Azoarcus sp. CIB: one gene and its partner. The main gene of each other region encodes a partner of the protein of the gene in region 2 in a complex. Links are inferred from orthologs where the notes say so. Each region holds a gene or a part of one and is shown on either strand. Other genes may lie near its edges.

Region 1 (12,261 bases), 2.2 Mb from region 2 along the record:
GCCTTGCTGTATGTGGCGATGATCCTGCCGGGGCGGGTGTATGAGCTTCTGCCGATCGCGGTACTGATCGGAACGCTGTATTCGCTCACGACGCTCGCGCGTCATTCCGAGATCACCGTGATGCGCGCGTCGGGGATGTCGACGGCGAAGATGCTGCGTGTGCTGGCGGGCATCGGCACGATCTTCGTCGTCGCGACCTTCATCTTCGGCGAGTATGTTGCTCCGCCGGCCGAGCGGGCCGCACAGCAGTGGCGCCTGACGGCGACCAATTCAACGGTTTCGAGCCAGCTCAGGTCGGGCCTGTGGGTGAAGGACGGGCCGCGCTTCGTTAACGTGCGGACGCTGCAGCCGGACCGCAGCATGGAGAAGGTACGGATCTTCGAGTTCGACGAGCACCATGCGTTGCGGTCGGTGACCGAGGCTGCAACGGGCCGCTACCTGGCCGACGAGAACGGCTGGCGCCTGAACGGCATCCACCAGACGCGCTTCCTCGGCGATCGCACCGAGATCGTGGATCTGGCGGAAATGGACTGGAAATCGGAGCTGACACCGGAAGTGCTGAGCGTGCTGATGGTGCTGCCGGAGCGGATGTCGGTGGCGACGCTGGTGGCCTATGTGAACCACCTGCGCGAGAACCAGCAGAACTCCGACCGCTACGAGATCGCGCTGTGGAAGAAGCTGATCTATCCGTTTGCGGCGCTGGTGATGATGGCGCTTGCGCTGCCGTTCGCGATGAGCCACGAACGCATGGGCGGGGTGAGCGTGAAAGTCTTCCTCGGCGTGATGCTGGGGGTGGGTTTCCACCTGTTGAACGGCCTGTTCTCGAACCTGGGCGTGATCAACAGTTGGCCGCCGGTCCTCGCGGCGGCGACGCCGAGCCTGATGTTCGTCGTGGCGGCCGCCGGGCTGCTGTTCTGGGTCGAGCGGCGCTGAGTCCTGTCGCGGGTGCTCGTCTTGGCACCCGTCCTGGGGGCCGTTTCCTGACGCCCTTACCAGCCGTTCTCGACGGCGATCTGCGCGGGGACCTTCCCCGCTCAGCCGGCAGACATGTTCCCGAGTGCGTGATGCGACGCGAGACGCACGACATATCCGATCTTGAAGAACGCCGCGGACACCGGTAGCACCAGGTGGCCGGTGATCTGCACGCCCATGCCGAAGCGTTCGGCGAAGGGATAGGCGATGAGAGCCGCGGCGATCATGCCGAGGCCGGAAAGAACCATGGTTGCGCGTCCGAGGGTGAGGGTCTGTCGGGCGTTGAGGCGGGCGGGGCGCATCATTTTCCTCCGTGGAACAAGAAGTTGGGTACGGCGGGCGGATTGGAGCGGGTGTCGTTTAAGGGGAATATAAAATGAATGTTTAAAAAGAGTCAACGTAGATGCATCTTTTAGCTGCGTTCCGTATAATGGAATCGATACCGTGGCCCGACGGCCGCTTCAGGAAGCGCCATGCATCTGACCCAGCACACCGATTACGCCTTGCGCGTGTTGATCTACCTCGCCGTAAATGAGGATCGTCTCGTGACGATCGCGGAGGTGTCGGAGCGTTTCGGCATCTCGCGCAGCCATCTGATGAAGATCGCGAACCACCTCGTGCGCGACGGGTTCGTCGAAGGGCTGCGGGGCAAGGGCGGCGGATTGCGGCTCGCGCGTGCGCCGGAGGCCGTCAACGTTGGAGCGGTGGTGCGCAGCATGGAGCGCGGGATGGCGCTGGTCGAATGTTTCGGCACCGGCAGCCAGTGTCTGTTGACCCCCGACTGCAGGCTGAAGGGCGTGCTCGGCCGCGCGTTGGAGGCCTTCCTGCAGACGCTGGACAAGGTGTCGCTGGCCGAGCTGGTCGATGAGCCACAGCGCGAGGTGCTGCACATCCTGCGGCGCAGCGCATGAGGGCTGTGGAGCGCCGCAAGATGTCTGCCCCGGCCTCCGCAGCGAAATTGTCGGGGGGCGTCAGCCGGCCGGAGTGAAGGCTGGTGGCTGGCCGACCGGTACAAGTCTGCGCAACTGCCAGGCGCACAGGAGGGCCAGTGCGGCGCACAGGATCAGGGCGGCCGTCACGCCGGGCCACGCGGCAAATTCCCACGCCAGGCCGGAGAGTGTGCCGATGAGACTCGCGCCGAGGTAATAGCTGCACAGGTAGAGCGCAGTCGCGAGGGCGCGCCGTTCGCCGGATCGGCGTCCGACCCACCCGCTCGCCGTGGTGTGGGCGCCGAAATACCCGAAGGTGAAGACGGCGACGCCGGCGACGATGGCCGCGAGGTGGTCGATGAGGGCGGTCGCGAGGCCCACGCCGCAGGCGAGGATCATGATCCACAGCAGGGCGCGGCGTCCGACGCGGTCGACCAGACGCCCGGTCCACGCCGACGACAGCGTACCGACCATGTATAGCAGGAATACCGCGCCGATGGCGGTCTGGCCCAGCGAGAAGGGCGCAGCGTGGAGACGGAAGCCGAGGTAGTTGTAGAGGCTGGTGAAGGCGCCCATCATCAGGAAGGCGACCGCGAAGAGGCGGCGCAGCCCGCTGTCGGCAAGCAGGGCGGCGATGTCTCCGAGCACCCGTGCGGGCAGGACGGACCGTGCCCGGAAGTGGTGCGATGGCGGCAGGCAGCGCCAGAAGACGAGGGTCGCGACGAGCCCGAGCACGCCGAGCGCCGCCGCGGCGATGCGCCACGAGCTCCAGTCCGTGAGGCCGGCGACGAGGAAGCGCCCGCTCATTCCGCCCAGGGCGTTGCCGGCGATGTAGAGGCCCATCGCGCGGCCCTGCGCGTTCGGTGCGATTTCCTCGCCGAGCCAGGCCATCGCGGACGCCGGCAGGCCGGCGAGGACCGCTCCCATCAGCATCCGCAGGACGAGCAGCTGAGTGAAGTCCGCTGCGACGGCGGTTGCAAACGCGATCACGGTCGCGAGTGCGAGCGAAGCCTTCATCAGACGTTGGCGGCCATAGCGGTCGGACAGCACGCTCGCGGGCAGGAGCATCAGCGCCAGCGCGGCGGTGCCCAGCGAGACGGACAGGCTCGCGGTGGTCGGCGCGACGCCGAAGTCGGCGGCGAGGCGGGGGAGGATGGGTTGCGTCGCATACAGCAGTGCGAAGGTCGCGAAGCCGCCAAAAAACATCGCGAGGTTGGCACGGCGGAAGGCCGGGGTGCCGGCTTCGATCGGGGGGGCGGCGGAGGCGGGGTCTTGCATGGTCGTCCGGTGTGGATTGCGGAGGCGATGGTGTTGCGCTGCGTCAGCGAATCCTAGGTTGCGACCAATGCATACGTCCAATATATTTAAATGGCTCTGGTTATCTGTGGAATATATGAATGGAACTGCGCCACCTTCGCTACTTCGTCGCGGTCGCCGAGGAGCTCAACTTCACGCGGGCAGCCGCGCGCCTGCACATTGGCCAGCCGCCCCTGTCGATGCAGATCCGCGATCTCGAGCAGGAGATCGGCACGTCGCTGTTCGAGCGCAACAAACGGCGTGTCGCGCTGACCGAGGCCGGGCGGCGCTTCCTCGAGCATGCGCGCGAGATCCTCGCACGCGCGCAGGTCGCGACCGAGGACGCCCGCCGTGCCGGCAAAGGTGAGCTGGGGGAATTGAGGGTCGGTTTTACGTCCTCGCTGCCCTACACAACGACACTTTCGGACGTGTTGCACACCTATCGGCAGGACTTTCCGCAGGTCGGCCTGTCCTTGCGCGAGATGTTCACGGGGGCGCAATTCGAGGCCCTGCAGCGCGGCGAGATCGACGTCGGCTTCGTGCGCTACCGCGGCCTGGACGTGCCCGCGGGGATCGTCACGCACGAGATCGGGCGCGACGCCCTGCGGCTGGTCGTCAATGCCGCGCACCCGTTGGCGGGCCGTGCGGAAGTCTCGCTCGCGGAATTCCGCGACGAGGGTTTCATCGCCTATCCGCCCGATATCGGCACGGGGGTGCCGGCGATCGTCGATGACCTGTGCCGCAAGGCGGGTTTCGAGGCGCGCATCGTGCAGCGCGCGCGCGAGGCAACGACGCAGATCGGGTTGGTCGCATCCGGGCTCGGCGTTGCCGTGCTGCCGGCGCCGCTGGAGTGCGTGCGCCTGCCGCGCGTGCGCTACCTGGCGATCGGCGACGAAGGGGCTTACCTGTCGCTTGCGGTCGCGCGTGCGGACCGGCCGCCTGCGCCGGTGCTCGATACCTTCCTCGGCGTGATCGGGCGCATTGCGGTGCGGCCGGTCTGAAAGGCCCGCCGCGGCGAGTAGTGGCCGCGCCTACTCCTTCAGGCCGCTCGCCCAGTCTGCGAACAGGCGGGCGAGGGCGGGCAGCCCCTCGCGGATCGCGACCGGGCCCGGCGCGAGGATGATCGCGGACTTGATCTCGTGGATCTGCCCGTTGCGTGCGGCGGGCACGTCCTGCCATCCCGCCCGCGCGGCGACCTTTTCGGGCCGGAAGCGCTTGCCGCACCACGAGCCGATGACGATGTCCGGTTGCCGGCGCGCGGCTTCGAGCGGGTCGGCGAGGCAGCGGTCCTTTGCCGACGGGCGGCTGGCGAGTTCGGCGAAGACGTCTTCGCCGCCCGCGATCCCGATTAGCTCGGACACCCAGCGGATGCCCGAAATCGCCGGTTCGTCCCATTCCTCGAAATAGACGCGCGGACGCCGCGGAAGCCGCGCGGCGGCGGCACGCGTGGCGTCGATCAGCTGTTCCAGTTCGCCGACCAGCGCCTGCGCGCGGGGCTCGGCGCCGACGAGGCGGCCGACCGTTTCGATCATCGCGAGGATGTCTTCGACGCTGCGCTGGTTGAAGACATGCACGGCGACGCCGGCCTTGACGAGATCGCGGGCGATGTCGGCCTGAAGGTCGCAGAAGCACAGCACGAGGTCCGGTTCGACGGCGAGGATGCGGTCGAGGTCGCCGGTGCTGAAGGCGAAGACCTTCGGCTTGTCCTTGCGGGCCTGCGGCGGGATGACCGTGTAGCCGGAAATGCCGACGATGCGGTCCTGTTCGCCGAGGGCGTAGAGGACTTCCACGGTTTCGGTGCTGAGGCAGACGATGCGTCGGGGCAGTCGGGACATGGCGGTTCGATGTGGTGTGAGGACGGCCATTTTGCCGTCAAAGTCGCCGGAAGCCGAAGGCGGATGCGCGCCCGGGTTTGCCGGGGGGAGGGAATCCTGCTAAAAGGCGCGGTCCGGTGGCGGACGGCGGACCTCGGTCGGACGATGTCCGGTTTGGTGCCGCCTCCGCCTTCCCGGTCATTCTTCCCGATCCCTGCCATCGCCGAGCGCTACCGTACCCGTGCCGCATCTTGCTCCTGCCATCGTCCATGCGGACGACGCCATCGTCGTCGCCGACAAACCCTCCGGTCTCCTGTCGCAGCCTGCGCGCGGCGAGGAGCGGCAGGATTGTCTCGAGCTGCGCGTGCAGGCGCAGTACCCTGACGCGCTCCTCGTGCATCGGCTCGACATGGCCACATCGGGACTGATCCTGCTCGCGCGCGGGCCCGAGATGCTGCGGCGGATGAATCATGCGTTCGCGCAGCGCACGGTCGGCAAGCGCTACGTTGCGGTCGTGCACGGCCTCGTCGCGGGCGACAGCGGGGAAATCGATCTGCCGCTGGCGGCCGATCCGGACAACAACCCGCGCCAGAGGGTGGACCGCGAGCGCGGGCGGCGGGCGCTGACGCGGTTTTGCGTCGTCGAACGCCGTGGCGAAGGCGAGGGAGCGGTGTCGCGCGTCGAACTGGAGCCGGTGACGGGGCGCACCCATCAGCTGCGCGTGCACCTGATGTCGCTGGGGCATCCGATTCTTGGCGACGTGCTGTATGCGCCGCCACAGAGCGCGCAGCATCACGCGCGCCTGCACCTGCATGCCGCGGCGATCGCCTTCATTCATCCGGAGCGGCGCATCGCGATGACCTTCGAGAGCGTCGTGCCGTTCTGACCCGCCGCGCCGTGACGGCATTGACGCACGCGGCCGCGTTTCGTTACGATATTTCAACAAATTTGGAAATGTGGAAGCAATGGACGAAAAAGCGGCCGTGGCCGTATTCGAGTGCCTCTCCTCGGGCGTGCGGCTCGGCGTCTTCCGGCTGCTCGTGAAGGCGGAGCCGGCGGGCATCGTTGCCGGGGACATCGCCACCGCGCTCGACATCGCGCCGAGCAGCCTGTCTTTCCACTTGCGCACGATGACGCAGGCGGGACTCTTGCGCGTGGAGCAGGAGGGGCGATTCCTGCGCTATCGGGCGAATCTCGCGCTGATGACCGAGGTCGTCGGCTTCCTCACCGAAAACTGCTGCAGCGGGGTGCCCGGCGGCTGCCGGGATGGGGACATCCTGTCCGGAGGGATTCCCGGCTGCGGCTCTTCCAACCCTGCGCGGGAATCGAAAGCATGAATGTGTTGTTCCTGTGTACCGGCAACTCGTGCCGGTCCATCCTTGCCGAGGCGACCTTCAACGCCCTGGCGCCTGCGGGTATGCGGGCGATGAGCGCCGGCAGCCAGCCTGCGGGCTATGTGCACCCGCGCTCGCTGGCGCTGCTGGCGCGCGAGGGCTTCCCGACCGAGGGGCTGTGCAGCAAGTCGTGGAGCGATCTGCCGCGGGTGCCCGACCTGATCGTCACGGTGTGCGGCAGCGCCGCCGGCGAGACCTGTCCGGTGGTGCTCGGCAAGGTGCCGCGCACCCATTGGGGCGTCGACGATCCGGCGAAGGCGACCGGTACCGATGCGGAGATCGACGCGGCGTTCGCGCTTGCCTACCGCGTGTTGCGGGCGCGTATCGAGGCATTCCTCGCCTTGCCCGGCGATCTCGCCCGGCGCGACCCCGCTGCGTTCCAGGCGGCGGTCGACCGCATCGGCAAGCTGTCGGCCTGAATTCTCCTTCTTCCTCTTCCAATTCCTCTACCGAGACCACCATCATGAAATCGATCCAGATCTTCGATCCTGCCCTGTGCTGCAGTTCCGGCGTGTGCGGTGTCGATGTCGACCAGCAGCTTGTCACCTTCGCCGCCGACGTCGAGTGGGCGAAGCAGCAGGGCGTCGCGCTCGAACGCTTCAACCTCGCGCAGCAGCCGCTGGCGTTTGCGCAGAACGCGGTGGTGAAGGGCTTCCTCGAGCGTTCGGGCGCCGAGTCGCTGCCGCTGATCCTGATCGACGGGGAGTTCGCGCTGGCGGGGCGTTATCCGACGCGCGACGAGCTCGCCCGCTGGGCCGGCGTGAAGGCCGAGCCGGCCGGGAAGTCTGCCGGCGGGTGCTGCAGCGGCGGCCGCTGCTGCTGAGCGGGACGGCGATGCGCTTCCTCGACCAGCCGCCGCGCTACCTGTTCTTCACCGGCAAGGGCGGGGTCGGCAAGACCTCGCTCGCCTGCGCCACTGCAATCCATCTTGCCGGACTTGGCCGCAAGGTGCTGTTGGTGAGCACCGATCCGGCCTCGAACGTCGGCCAGGTCTTCGGGCAGGAGATCGGCAACGTGCTGACGCCGATCGCCGCCGTGCCCCATCTCACCGCGCTGGAAATCGATCCGCAGGCCGCCGCGCAGGCCTACCGCGACCGCATCGTCGGCCCGGTGCGCGGCGTGCTGCCGGACGACGTCGTGCGCGGCATCGAGGAGCAGCTTTCGGGCGCGTGCACGACCGAGATTGCCGCCTTCGACGAATTCACCGGGCTACTGACCGATTCGCAGCTCACGACCGGTTTCGAGCATGTGGTGTTCGACACCGCGCCGACCGGCCACACGATCCGCCTGCTGCAGCTGCCTGCCGCGTGGTCGGGATTTCTCGCGAACAACACCGAAGGGGCGTCCTGCCTCGGTCCGCTGGCCGGGTTGCAGAAGCAGCGCGAGCAATATTCGTCCGCCGTCGCGGCGCTTGCGGACGCCGCGCGCACGCGGCTGGTGCTGGTCGCACGCGCCCAGGCCTCGACGCTGCGCGAAGTGGCGCGCACGCATGCCGAGCTGGCCGCCATCGGACTCAGCCGCCAGTTCCTGGTCATCAATGGCGTCCTGTCCGACGACGAGGCCGCGCGCGCGGACGGACTGGCCGCGGCGGTGCTGCGTCGCGAGCGGGATGCGCTCGCCGCGCTGCCCGAGCCGCTGCGCGGGCTGCCGACCGACTACGTGCCGTTGATGCCCTTCAACCTCGTCGGGCTGGCGGCATTGCGTAGCCTGCTGGGCGTGACCGGTGCGCAGGCCTGCGACTCGCCGGGTGACGAGCGGTCACCGGCGGCGCACGGGTTGCCGAATCTCGCGGGCCTCGTCGACGGCATCGCCGCGGAAGGCCATGGGCTGGTGATGCTGATGGGGAAGGGCGGGGTCGGAAAGACCACGCTCGCCGCCGCGATCGCGGTCGAACTCGCGCACCGCGGCTTTCCGGTACATCTGACAACCTCCGACCCCGCCGCGCACCTCGCGGAGACGCTCGAGGGTTCGTTGGGGAACCTCATCGTCAGCCGTATCGACCCGCAGGTCGAGACGGAGCGCTATCGCCGGCATGTGCTGGAGACGAGCGGCAAGGATCTGGATGCGCACGGACGCGCGATGCTCGAGGAGGACCTGCGTTCGCCCTGCACCGAGGAGATCGCCGTCTTCCAGGCCTTCTCGCGCGTGATCCGCGAAGCGGGGAACAGGTTCGTCGTGATGGATACGGCCCCCACCGGGCACACGCTGCTGCTGCTCGATGCCACCGGCGCGTATCACAAGGAGATCGCGCGCCACATGGACAAGAGCGGCATCACGCACTTCACGACGCCCATGATGCAGCTGCAGGATCCGCAGCAGACCAAGGTGCTGATCGTGACGCTCGCCGAGACCACGCCGGTGCTGGAGGCCGCGAACCTGCAGGCCGACCTGCGTCGCGCGGGCATCGAGCCGTGGGCGTGGATCATCAACAACAGCCTTGCCGCTGCGCGAACCGACGCACCCGTGCTGCGCCGGCGCGCCGCGCAGGAGTGGCCGCAGATCGAGGCCGTGCGGGAGCACCACGCCAGGCGCGTCGCGCTGGTGCCGGTGCAGGCGGACGAGCCGGTGGGCGTACCGCGCCTGCTGGTGCTGGCCGAAGGGGGCGCCGGCAAACAAACAAAAATGGAAGGAAACGATGTCCGTACAGTGTGAAGTCACGGGAAAGCGCGCCGCGCCGGCGCCGATGAGCGTCTTCGAGCGCTATCTCACCGTCTGGGTGTTCCTGTGCATCGTCGCCGGCATCGCGTTCGGCCAGATGGCGCCGGCGCTGTTCCAGGCCATCGGGCGGATGGAGGTCGCGCAGGTGAACCTGCCGGTCGGGGTGCTGATCTGGGTGATGATCATCCCGATGCTGATGAAGGTCGATTTCGGCGCCCTGCACGAGATCCGCGGCCACATGCGCGGCATCGGCGTGACGCTGGTGGTGAACTGGCTGGTGAAGCCGTTCTCGATGGCGCTGCTGGGGTGGTTTTTCATCCGTCACCTGTTCGCGCCCTGGCTGCCCGCCGAGCAGATCGACAGCTACGTCGCGGGCCTGATCCTGCTCGCCGCTGCGCCATGCACGGCGATGGTGTTCGTGTGGAGCCGGCTCACCAACGGCGACCCGATCTTCACGCTGTCCCAGGTCGCGCTCAACGACGCGATCATGGTGGTCGCATTCGCCCCCATCGTTGCCGTGCTGCTGGGTATGTCGGCGATCATCGTGCCGTGGGACACGCTGTTCACGTCGGTCGTGCTGTACATCGTGATTCCCGTCGCGCTCGCGCAGGTCGCGCGTAAGGCGCTGCTGGCGCGCGGGCAGGCGGCCTTCGACGCGGCGATGGAGCGCATCGGCCCGTGGTCGATCAGTGCGCTGCTGGTGACGCTGGTGCTGCTCTTCGCCTTCCAGGGCGAGGCGATCCTCGCGCAGCCGCTGGTGATCGCGTTGCTGGCGGTGCCGATCCTGATCCAGGTGTTCTTCAATTCCTCGCTCGCCTACCTGCTCAACCGCGCGGTGGGGGAGAAACACAGCGTTGCCTGCCCCTCCGCGCTGATCGGCGCGTCGAACTTCTTCGAACTCGCGGTGGCCGCAGCGATCAGCCTGTTCGGCTTCGAGTCCGGTGCGGCGCTGGCGACGGTCGTGGGCGTGCTGATCGAGGTGCCGGTGATGCTGCTGGTCGTGCGCGTCGTCAATGCCAGCAAGGGGTGGTACGAGGCGGGCGCAGCGGCCCCGGCGGCGGCAGGCCGTCGCGGCGGCGCCTGACCCGGACGAGGGCGCATGCGCTGTTCGCCTGCAAATTGGCCGAGGCGGACTCCGGGTTGATCGCAGGATAGGTATGGCGGCAGGTCGGTTGGAACGGCCAATGAGACGACGAACCGTGACTGGCAGGGTCCGGCTATCAAGCGACGTAGCGACTGAGAAATTTCGCCCACCGCGATCGGCGGGTAACCGATCTTGGACCGGTCGGCTGTCTGTCGTCGAACTCGGACAAGTCCTCGGCCTCAACGGTCATTGGGCTGCTGCTCGGCCAACGGCCGCAATGAATCCGCGATCGGTCATCTGCCGCAGAGCAGGAAACCGTCGCTAATGACAGCTTTCAAGTTCACCATATAGCCGAACCCGCCCTAAAGCGGACATGACGCGCAGCGAACGCTCCGCAAGCGGTCCCGGTGTCGGTTTTACCATTGGAACTCGGTGAGCAATGAATCCCGAGAGATAAAGGACGCAGATGCTGCTAGTCCCGCGTACATGCGTGCGCCAATCCGACGTCAAAGGTGAGACGATTGTAGAGCCAATGCCGCTGAGCGACACGCGAGACTTGACGGCATACGTGTTGCTCGGCGATCCCGGCTTGGGCAAGAGCGAGGCGTTCCGGCAGGAAGCCGATGCTGGCGGGGGCCATCGCATCAGCTCGGGCGATTTTTTGGCGCTGGATCATCCTGAACTGAAGGACTCGCCGCTACCCGTGTTCATCGACGGCCTTGACGAAACGCGGGCGGGCACAGTGGACGGCAGGGTTCCGCTGGACAACATCCGCAAGAAGCTGCAGCTGCTGGGATGCCGCAGCTTCCGCCTCTCGTGCCGCGCTGCCGACTGGCTGGGGAACCCGGACGCGACCAAGCTGCAGTCCCTACTACCCGCGAGCAAACAGGTCCAAGTTTTCACCTTGCAGCCACTGACGTCGGCCGACGTCGCCGCCATCCTTCCGACTAACCACGGAATCACCGATCCGCAGGCCTTCATCAACTCGGCCGAACAACATGGACTGACCGATCTTCTGTTCAACCCGCAGACCCTGGGCATGCTCGCTAAGGCGGTCGGTCCGGACAACCGCTGGCCGGAGACTCGACCGGCTGTTTACGAAATGGCCTGCGAGCGGCTGGTGCAGGAGCACAACGAGGAGCACGTCGCCGCCACTCGCAAAACCGCGCCGGATCAAGGCGCGCTTCAACGGGCTGCCGCCTACCTCTGTGCCATCCAACTGATCGCAGACCTCGCCGGCTTCACGCACCTGCCGAACCATCCGGACCGGGTGCTCAGACTGAACGCCGTGCCCAATCCCGAAGGACTGCCGCTGGACGAAGCATTGGCCAGCCGCCTGTTCAAGTCGATAGGGCGCGATGTGTTCACCGCTGTGCACCGGACCGTGGCCGAATTCCTTGCCGCCCGCTGCCTGGCCGATCGCCTCGACGGGAAGCTCACGCTACGGCGTGTGCTCGCGCTGATCTGCGGCTCAGACGGCGGGGTTGTCAGCAGCATGCGCGGCCTGGCCGGTTGGCTGGCATCAATGTCCCCCGCGGCGCGGATCCCTCTCGCCCGGCTCGATTCGCTTGGCGTCCTCCTGTACGGGGACGCGGAGGGTTTCTCGATCGCGGAAAAGTCGGCGTTGATGGAGCGGCTCGGCGGCGACATCGCGGTTTCAGCGTCGTTCCGCTGGTACGAATGGGGCGGCCGGCCGTTTGCGGCGTTGGTGACGCCGGAGATGGGTTCGGTGGTCAGCCAGAGGATGGCCGCCGCCGACCGCTCGGAGAACGGTCAACTCCTCGTGCTTGCCCTGCTCGAAGGACTGCTCGACGCGCCACCGGACACCGGACTGACGCCTCTCCTGCTGTCCATGGTCCGGGATGCGTCCCGGTGGCCAGCCGTGCGCGGGCGGGCCTTGAAAATCTATCGACGTTGGGTTGGCGTGAACGATCCTTCCCTGCGCACCTTGCTGGACGATATCGGCACCGGCGCGGTGACGGACAGCGACGACGAATTGCTTGGAGCACTGCTCAAGGCGATGTACCCGCGAGCGCTTCCGTCCGCTGATCTCCCAGCATTCCTTCATCCGCCGAAACGGGAAAACCTCATCGGCAATTACACGATGTTCTGGC
Region 2 (2,703 bases):
ATCAGGAATTCCATCGCATCGATGTCATCCATGCCGTACAGCAGCTTGCGCAATACCCAAACTTTCTGCAGCACGTCCGCCTTCATGAGCAGCTCCTCGCGGCGGGTCCCGGAGCGGTTGACGTTGATGGCCGGATACACGCGCTTCTCGGCCATGCGGCGATCGAGATGCAATTCCATGTTGCCGGTGCCCTTGAATTCCTCATAGATCACCTCGTCCATCCGGCTTCCGGTGTCGATCAGTGCTGTCGCGATGATGGTCAGTGAGCCACCTTCCTCGATATTCCGCGCTGCGCCGAAGAAGCGCTTGGGCTTCTGCAGGGCGTTGGCGTCGACACCGCCGGTCAGCACCTTGCCGGAGGCCGGCACCACGGTGTTGTAGGCCCGCGCGAGGCGCGTGAGCGAATCGAGCAGGATTACGACATCCTTCTTGTGTTCGGTGAGCCGCTTGGCCTTTTCAATGACCATCTCGGCGACCTGCACATGGCGCGAAGCGGGTTCGTCGAAGGTGGATGCCACCACTTCGCCCTTGACCGAGCGCTGCATTTCGGTGACTTCTTCAGGACGCTCGTCGATCAGAAGGACAATGAGGGCGACGTCCGGGTGGTTGGCCGCGATGGCGTGGGCAATGTGCTGCAGCATCACGGTCTTGCCGCTTTTCGGCGGCGCTACCAGCAGACCGCGCTGCCCCTTGCCGATCGGCGCGATCATGTCGATGATGCGGCTGGTGATGTTCTCCTCGCCACGGATGTCACGCTCGAGCTTGAGGCACTCGTTCGGGTGCAGAGGGGTGAGGTTCTCGAACAGGATCTTGTGTTTGCAGGCTTCGGGGGCCTGGCCGTTGATCTTGTCGAGTTTCACCAAGGCGAAATAGCGCTCGCCATCCTTCGGGGTACGGATCTCGCCCTCGATGGTGTCACCCGTGTGCAGGTTGAAGCGGCGGATCTGTGACGGTGACACGTAGATGTCGTCAGTCCCCGCCAGGTACGAGATGTCGGGTGAGCGCAGGAAACCGAATCCATCGGGCAGGACTTCGAGTGCGCCATCACCATAGATCGGCTCGCCTTTTTTTGCGCGGTTCTTGAGCAGGGCGAAGACCAGTTCCTGCTTGCGCAAGCGGTTGGCGCCATCGATTTCGTTTTCGATGGCCATTTCCAGCAGCTGGCTGACGTGGAGAGACTTGAGCTCCGATAATTGCATGGCGAGAGGGCGCGACGGGGCGCAGGTGGATGAAACCAATGGAGGGGAGGGTGCTGCGGAAAGGTCTTGCTGCGGCGCCGGAAGGCCGGCTTCGGGAGCGGTGGCGCCGCGCAAGCAGCCCGGGACTTTAGCCCCGGTCAGAGATTGCTGTCAATGAAAGCCGTCAGTTGTGACTTCGAAAGAGCTCCAACCTTGGTCGCTTCGACATTGCCGCCCTTGAAGAGCATCAGCGTCGGGATGCCCCGGATGCCGAATTTTGCCGGCGTTTCCTGGTTCTCGTCGATATTGAGTTTGGCGACCTTGAGCTTGCCTGCATATTCTTTGGCAATGTCGTCGAGGATCGGGGCGATCATCTTGCACGGACCGCACCATTCGGCCCAGTAATCGACCAGCACCGGGGTTTGTGCCTGAAGCACCTCGGCCTCGAAGTTGCCGTCGGTGACGTAATGGATATGCTCGCTCATGATTCCTCGCATCAAGGTCTTGCTGTCATTCGGATTGGGAGTCGGGCCGGTACGGCCCTGGCGGACAATGGCAGGAGAGGGCTGCCACTTCGGAGTGTCCCGAAAAGTTATGCCAAGCTGCCACGCACGTCAAGCGTTTCGCCCTTTTTCGCTGCCTGTGCGATCGGGGTTTGCCCGTCCTTGTGTCAAAACGGCGAGGGTCTCGGCTATATTGTCGAAGAAGCCGACGCGCGCGGGCGGTACGTGCCGACTTGACCAACTGGAGTTAACGACGATGGCCTACGTAGTGACAGAAGCCTGCATCCGCTGCAAGTACACGGACTGTGTGGATGTGTGCCCCGTGGACTGCTTCCGCGAGGGGGCGAATTTTCTCGTGATCGATCCGACGGAGTGCATCGACTGCACCTTGTGCGTGGCCGAATGTCCGGTCGAGGCCATTTACGCCGAGGACGACGTGCCCGAGGGGCAGCGCCATTTCATCGCCCTCAATGCCGAGCTCGCGAAGGGGTGGAAGCCGATTGTTGAGCGCAAGGAGCCGCTGTCGGATGCTGACGAGTGGGCTGCCCGCAAGGACAAGCTGGGCGAACTCGAGCGCTGAGGCCTTCGGCGGCGGTTCGATTGTGCGTTCGCTTGGTCTTTTCCTGATCGGGACTATGCAATATCATGCACTTGGGTCAGTTGATATGAATTTGGAAAGGGGATTGGCATGCTGGTGAGCGAGATTCTTGCGATTAAGGGCAAGGTGCTCTACACCATAGCGCCGAACAAGCGCCTTGCCGAGGCGGTCGATATCATGACCGAGCAGGATGTCGGTTCGCTCGTGGTCTTTTCGCACGGCCAGATGGTCGGCATGCTGACCTTCCGCGAAGTGTTGGTTGCGGTGCATAAGGGTGGCGCCGAATGGGGGAAGATGGCGATCGAGGAGGCGATGTTGTCCGGTCCCATCGCGGCATCGCCGAACATGGAAATGGACGAGCTTCGGCGTCTCATGGTGGAGCATCGTCAGCGTTACCTACCGGTGATGGACGGGACGACGCTAC

The links.
Region 1: the proteins of trxA (region 2) and AzCIB_RS05615 are in contact, whole or in part, in an NMR structure (PDB 2IPA), measured with the Bacillus subtilis proteins. The link is inferred for Azoarcus sp. CIB from one-to-one orthologs.

Annotation. Positions count from the first base shown.
Region 1 is NZ_CP011072.1:1,259,051-1,271,311, forward strand. The notes cover bases 5,160-8,084. They hold AzCIB_RS05615 (arsenate reductase ArsC), read left to right. Parts: upstream 5,160-6,344; coding sequence 6,345-6,824; downstream 6,825-8,084. Other genes in these bases: AzCIB_RS05605 (RluA family pseudouridine synthase), read left to right, coding at 5,253-5,897; AzCIB_RS05610 (ArsR/SmtB family transcription factor), read left to right, coding at 5,977-6,348; arsD (arsenite efflux transporter metallochaperone ArsD), read left to right, coding at 6,869-7,228; arsA (arsenical pump-driving ATPase), read left to right, coding at 7,240-8,084. In the rest of the region: LPS export ABC transporter permease LptG, read left to right, coding at 1-933; AzCIB_RS05580 (hypothetical protein), read right to left, coding at 1,035-1,277; AzCIB_RS05585 (Rrf2 family transcriptional regulator), read left to right, coding at 1,446-1,883; AzCIB_RS05590 (MFS transporter), read right to left, coding at 1,944-3,107; AzCIB_RS05595 (LysR substrate-binding domain-containing protein), read left to right, coding at 3,299-4,198; AzCIB_RS05600 (ABC transporter substrate-binding protein), read right to left, coding at 4,229-5,032; more of arsA, read left to right, coding at 8,085-9,057; arsB (ACR3 family arsenite efflux transporter), read left to right, coding at 9,041-10,147; AzCIB_RS05635 (DUF8371 domain-containing protein), read left to right, coding at 10,680-12,261. UniProt on the Bacillus subtilis protein: Catalyzes the reduction of arsenate [As(V)] to arsenite [As(III)]. In vitro, can dephosphorylate para-nitrophenyl phosphate (pNPP).
Region 2 is NZ_CP011072.1:3,422,977-3,425,679, reverse strand. It holds trxA (thioredoxin TrxA), read right to left. Parts: upstream 1,664-2,703; coding sequence 1,337-1,663; downstream 1-1,336. Other genes in the region: AzCIB_RS15150 (CBS domain-containing protein), read left to right, coding at 2,370-2,703; fdxA (ferredoxin FdxA), read left to right, coding at 1,938-2,261; rho (transcription termination factor Rho), read right to left, coding at 1-1,199. UniProt on the Bacillus subtilis protein: Participates in various redox reactions through the reversible oxidation of its active center dithiol to a disulfide and catalyzes dithiol-disulfide exchange reactions.